2 regions of the Streptomyces sp. NPDC044063 genome follow, and region 1 is predicted to be linked to the other one. Evidence: riboswitches for the same ligand, from Rfam matches in the RefSeq annotation. Region 1 holds a riboswitch; the other holds the start of a gene.

Region 1 (3,051 bases):
CCGGTACGTCACGGGCCCCCGGTTGGAGGCCACGAGGATCGGCGCGGCCCCCCGGCCCGGGCCGGGATGGGTGTGCTCAACGACCATGACGCCAGCCTTGCCCTTCCGGGAACCGCTCAAACGTACGCCTATGCGGCGTGCCGCCGGGCGTACTCCGGTATCCCGGCCATCGGCGGCCGTTCCTCCGTGTCCACCGGGTACGTCCGCGGCACGAAGCCCTCCGCGGTGCGCTCGAACTGGGTGAGCACCGGACGCACCAGATGGCCGCGGGCCAGCCGGAGCTGCGCGGTGCGGTAGATCGCGGCCGCCATCCGGCCCAGGGCCCGGCCGTCCTGGTGCCGGTGCTTGCGTACCCCGACGTCCACCTGGGCGAGCGCGTCCAGGCCCACCGTGTGCAGCGCGTCCACCAGCAGACCCAGCTCGACGCCGTACCCCACCGGGAACGGCAGCCGCTCCAGCAGCTCGCGGCGGGCCGCGTACTCGCCGCCCAGCGGCTGCACGAAGCCCGCCAGCCGCGGCCAGTGGAGGTTGAGCAGCGGGCGCGCCACCAGCTCGGTCACCCGTCCGCCCTGGCCCGGGGCCTCGCCGAGCGGACGGTCGTACATCGCCTTGACGAAATGCACGTCCGGGTCGGTCAGCAGCGGCCCGACGATCCCCGAGACGAACGCGGGGGAGAAGTCCCTCAGGTCCGCGTCGACGAAGCACACGACGTCACCGGTGGTGGCCAGCAGCGACCGCCACAGCACCTCGCCCTTGCCGGGCAGCGTGGGCAGCCGGGGCAGGATCTCGTCCCGGTGCACCACCCGGGCCCCGGCCGCCGCGGCGACCTCGGCCGTGCGGTCGGTGGACCCCGAGTCCACCACCACCAGCTCGTCGACCAGCGGCACGGCGTCCGACATCAGCTCGCGGCGGATCGTCGCCACGATCTCGCCGACGGTCGCCTCCTCGTCGAGCGCCGGCAGCACGACGCTGACGGTGGTGCCCGTGTCGCGTTTCGCGGCGAGCAGCTGGTCGAGCGGACGGTCGGCGGCGGTCCAGGACCGCCGGGCCAGCCAGCGCTCCACCTCTTCCAGCACGTGCATGACTCCTCGGTGTCGATCGTCGCGATGACGCATTCGTGACGCATCTCGGACGCGTCCCATGACGCATCTCGCGGTGCGGACGGGCCCTCGAAGCGGGCCGTCCCTTCCGTTACAGTCTTGAACAACGCGGACGGCCGTCCTATGTCGGGGGTCGTCGCGCGCACAAACGCCCGGGCCGCGCCCGGGCCATACCGCTCATCCAGAGGGGCAGAGGGACACGGCCCGTTGAAGCCCCGGCAACCCTCCAGCCGGTACTCGGTCATCCGACGCGAGGCTCCCGGCGGGGAAGGTGCCAATTCCGTCTCGTGGTGACGTTCGCCGCGAGGAAGATGAGGAGAAAGGGCCTCGCCTCCATGGCTGTCGAAGCCGTTGAAAGTCGTACCGTCGTACCCGCACCCTCCGCTTTCGGCCCCGCCGTCGCGCTCTCCTGCCGCGAGTGCGGCGAGCGCTTCGACCTCGGGCCCGTCTTCGCCTGCGCCTCCTGCTTCGGGCCGCTGGAAGTGGCGTACGAGCTGCCCGCCGGTGACCCCGAGGCGCTCCGCCGCCGCATCGAGGCCGGCCCGCCCAGCATCTGGCGCTACGCCCCCCTGCTGCCCGTACCCGCCGACGTGGCCGGCAAGCCCGGCCTCCACCCGGGCTTCACCCGGCTGGTCAAGGCCGACAACCTCGCCCGCGAGCTCGGCGTGACCGGCGGGCTGTACATCAAGGACGACTCCGGCAACCCCACGCACTCCTTCAAGGACCGCGTCGTCGCCATCGCCGTCGAGGCCGCCCGCGCCTTCGGCTTCACCACCCTGTCCTGCTCCTCGACCGGCAACCTCGCGGGCGCGGTCGGCGCCGCCGCCGCCCGGGCCGGCTTCCGCTCCTGCGTCTTCATCCCGCACGACCTGGAGGCCGGGAAGGTCGTCATGGCCGCCGTCTACGGCGGCGATCTCGTCGGCATCGAGGGCACCTACGACGACGTCAACCGCTTCTGCAGCGAGCTCATCGGCGACCCGCTCGGCGAGGGCTGGGGCTTCGTCAACGTCAACCTCCGCCCCTACTACGGCGAGGGCTCCAAGACCCTCGCCTACGAGATCTGCGAGCAGCTGGGTTGGCGCCTCCCGGACCAGATCGTGGTGCCGGTCGCCTCGGGCTCACAGCTGACGAAGATCGACAAGGGGCTGAAGGAGCTCATCGCCCTCGGCCTCGTCGAGGACCGCCCGTACAAGATCTTCGGTGCGCAGGCCGAGGGCTGCTCCCCGGTTTCGCGGGCCTTCAAGGACGGCCACGACGTGGTCCGCCCGGTGAAGCCCGACACCATCGCGAAGTCCCTCGCGATCGGCAACCCCGCCGACGGGCCGTACGTCCTGGACATCGCGCGGCGCACGGGCGGCGCCGTCGAGGACGTCGACGACGCGCGGATCGTGGACGCCATCGGGCTGCTGGCGCGCACGGAGGGCATCTTCGCCGAGACGGCGGGCGGCGTGACGGTGGGCGTGACGCGGAAGCTGCTGGAGGACGGCGTGCTCGACCCGTCGCTCACCACCGTCGTCCTCAACACGGGGGACGGGCTCAAGACCCTCGACGCCGTGACGGCGGGGCCGACGGCGACGATCCGGCCGTCGCTGGAGGCGTTCCGCGCGGCGGGTCTCGCCGGCGCCGGCGACTGACGCCCTCTCCCGCCCCTCTGCCTTCCTCCCGTTCCTTCCTCCCGTCCCTTCCCGACTTCCCGACTCATGAGGTGACTCCACCATGAGCGTTTCCGTTCGCATTCCCACCATCCTGCGTACGTACACCGGCGGCCGGGCCGAGGTGCCCGCCGACGGGGCGACCCTCCGCGAGGTCATCGCCTCCCTTGAGGCGAACCACCCCGGCATCGCCGCGCGGGTGCTGGACGACGCCGGGAAGCTGCGCCGGTTCGTCAACGTCTATGTGAACGACGACGACGTCCGCTTCGAGGGCGGCCTGGAGGCGGCGACGCCCGACG
Region 2 (3,051 bases), on a different contig from region 1:
GCGACAAGCAGGAGCACCACCTGCTGGACCGCCCGCGCAACGCCCCGACGCGCACCGCGTTCGGCGTCGCCTGGCTGACCGCCTACATGGTGATGATGGTCGGTGGTGGAAACGACCTGTGGGCCACCCACTTCCACCTGTCGATCAACGCCATCACCTGGTTCGTCCGGATCGGCTTCTTCGTCGGCCCGGTGCTCGCCTTCATCGCCACGCGCCGGATCTGCATGGGCCTCCAGCGCCGCGACAAGGACAAGGTGCTGCACGGACGCGAGTCCGGCATCATCAAGCGCCTGCCGCACGGTGAGTTCGTCGAGGTCCACGAGCCGCTCTCGCAGGAGCAGCTGCACACGCTCACCGCGCACGAGCAGCCGCGCCCGCTGGAGCTGGAGCCCGAGGTGGACGAGAACGGCGTCGCCCGCAAGGTGACGGCGTCCCAGAAGCTCCGCGTGAAGCTCTCCCAGGGCTTCTACGGCGAGGGGAAGCAGATCCCCAAGGCCACCGCGGAGGAGTACCAGGAGATCACCAGCGGCCACGGCCACCACTGATCCCCGCCCGCTGATCACTGATCGCCACGGCAAGAGCCCCGTCCTCTCCCGGACGGGGCTCTTCGCCGTCCCGGGACCTGGATAGGCTTGACCGGAACAAGCAGTGGGCCCGGCACAGCGGGTCCACCGGCGACCGACCACCAGGAGTGTGGACCATGAACGTTGCGACCCCGGCAGGCGGCGAGCGCTCGGTGGCCACGTCCTGGCCGGGCGTCCTGGAGGCCCTGCTGAACCGGGTGGACCTGACCGCCGACGAGACCGCCTGGGCCATGGACCGCATCATGCGCGGCGAGGCCACCGACGCCCAGATCGCCGGGTTCGCGGTGGCGCTGCGCGCCAAGGGCGAGACGGTCGCCGAGATCGCCGGCCTGGTCCGCACGATGTACGCGCACGCCAACCTCATCGAGGTGCCGGGCCCCAGCGTGGACATCGTGGGCACCGGCGGCGACAACGCCCGGACCGTCAACATCTCCACCATGTCCTCGATCGTGGTGGCCGGCACCGGCGCGAAGGTGGTCAAGCACGGCAACCGCGCCGCCTCGTCCGCCAGCGGCGCCTCCGACGTGCTGGAGAAGCTGGGGGTCAATCTGGACCTCACCCCGAAGCGGGTGGTGGAGGTGGCCGAGGAGGCCGGCATCACCTTCTGCTTCGCCGTGAAGTTCCACCCGGCGCTGCGCCATGTCGCCCCAGCCCGCCGGGAGCTGGGCATCCGCACCACGTTCAACGTCCTGGGCCCGCTGACCAACCCGGCGCGGGTACGGGCGCAGGCCACGGGCGTCGCGGACGCGCGGATGGCGCCGATCCTGGCCGGGGTGCTCGCCGAGCGCGGCTCGTCCGCGCTGGTCTTCCGCGGCGACGACGGCCTGGACGAGCTGACCACCACCGCCACGTCGAGGGTGTGGGTCGTGCGCGACGGCGCCGTGCGCGAGGAGGCCTTCGACCCCCGGGAGGTGGGGATCGACCTGGTGCCGGTGGAGGCCCTGCGGGGCGCCGACGCCTCGTACAACGCCGATGTCGCCCGGCGGCTGCTCGCGGGGGAGACCGGGCCGGTGCGCGACGCGGTGCTGCTCAACTCGGCGGCCGCGCTGGTCGCGCTGTCGCCGGCGGACGCCCCGCTGGCGGAGCAGATCCGCGCGCAGCTGGCGCGGGCGGCCGAGTCGATCGACTCCGGCGCGGCCCGGCGGGTGCTCGAGCGCTGGGTCTCGGCCAGCAACGCCTGAGCGACTCCGGGGGATGTGACGGGGGCGCGGTCCGCGATGCGGACCGCGCCCTTGCGCGTGGAAGATCGTGTGGCATGATGCTGGGCAGGTCACGAGTGACAGCGCTTCGGCCCCGGCCTGCTGTCCGGCAACCCTCCTTCCGTGGCGGGGTGCCCCGGGTGATGACCGGGCCGCAGGCAGTGAGGTCTGCGGCAAGCGCGGATCCCTCGCCAGGGATCCTGGTTGCCGAGGGAGTTCCTTCCATGACGCAGCGAATGCGATAGGGCCGCAGCGGCCCCTTCTCCGGTACGTCCGTGCCGCCCCCGTCCGCCGGTGGGCGCGCGCGTCTCCTCCTCCTCTCATCCCCGCCGGGAGAATTCGCCATGTCAGCATGCCCTGCCGCCGTCCTGCCCGCCACCGCCGAACCGCTGCCCGTGCTGGGCCGGGACGTCCGGGTCCCGCTCGTCACCGGCGGCGACGTGCCGTACGCCGCCCTCGACTACGCCGCCAGCGCCCCGGCGTTGCAGCGGGTCTGGGACGACGTCGCCGCCTACGCGCCCTACTACGGCAGCGTCCACCGGGGCGCCGGGTACCTCTCGCAGCTGTCCACCGACCTCTTCGAGAACAGCCGGGCCGCGGTGGCCGGCTTCCTGGGCTGCCGGCCGGACGACCAGGTGCTGTTCACCCGGTCCACCACCGACTCGCTCAACCTGCTGGCGGCCGTGCTGCCCGCCGGCTGCCGGGTGTTCGTCTTCGAGACCGAGCACCACGCGGCCCTGCTGCCCTGGACGCGCCGCCCGGAGGTGGCCGTGACCGTCCTGGGCGCCCCGCGCTCGCCCGGCGAGGCGGTCGAGGCGCTGGAGCGGGCGCTCGCCGACCGTGAGCCGTACGGCCCGGCGCTGGTCTGTGTGACGGGTGCCTCCAATGTGACCGGTGAGCTGTGGCCGGTCCGGGAGCTGGCGGCGGCCGCGCACGCGCACGGCGCGCGGATCGTGCTGGACGCGGCGCAGCTGGCTCCCCATCACCCGGTGGACGTGGCCGCGCTGGACGTCGACTGGGTCGCCTTCTCCGGGCACAAGCTCTACGCGCCGTTCGGCTCCGGGGTGCTGGCCGGCCGCGCGGACTGGCTGCGGGACGCCGAGCCGTACCTGGCGGGCGGCGGCGCCAGCCGTTCCGTGGTGCGCGGGACGGACGGCGCGGTGGCGGTCGAGTGGCACGGGACCGAGGCCCGGCACGAGGCCGGGTCGCCCAACGTCATCGGCGCCTACGCCATCGCCTCCGCCTGCCGGGCGCTCCAGGAGGCGGGC

The links. A riboswitch is a leader RNA that binds a small molecule or an ion and turns the genes downstream of it on or off. The one in region 1 is predicted to bind S-adenosylmethionine.
Region 2: another riboswitch for S-adenosylmethionine. It lies ahead of AC07BS_RS18470 (aminotransferase class V-fold PLP-dependent enzyme); the one in region 1 lies ahead of thrC (threonine synthase).

What each region holds. Positions count from the first base shown of each region.
Region 1 is NZ_JBWKFM010000003.1:259,963-263,013, reverse strand. Features, by position in the region: gene AC07BS_RS06405 (alpha,alpha-trehalose-phosphate synthase (UDP-forming)) at 1-87, opposite strand, end outside; gene AC07BS_RS06400 (glucosyl-3-phosphoglycerate synthase) at 129-1,076, opposite strand; SAM riboswitch class I at 1,275-1,418, shown strand; gene thrC (threonine synthase) at 1,436-2,734, shown strand; gene AC07BS_RS06390 (MoaD/ThiS family protein) at 2,817-3,051, shown strand, end outside.
Region 2 is NZ_JBWKFM010000013.1:183,870-186,920, reverse strand. Features, by position in the region: gene qcrB (cytochrome bc1 complex cytochrome b subunit) at 1-545, shown strand, start outside; gene trpD (anthranilate phosphoribosyltransferase) at 701-1,765, shown strand; SAM riboswitch class IV at 1,853-1,969, shown strand; gene AC07BS_RS18470 (aminotransferase class V-fold PLP-dependent enzyme) at 2,128-3,051, shown strand, end outside.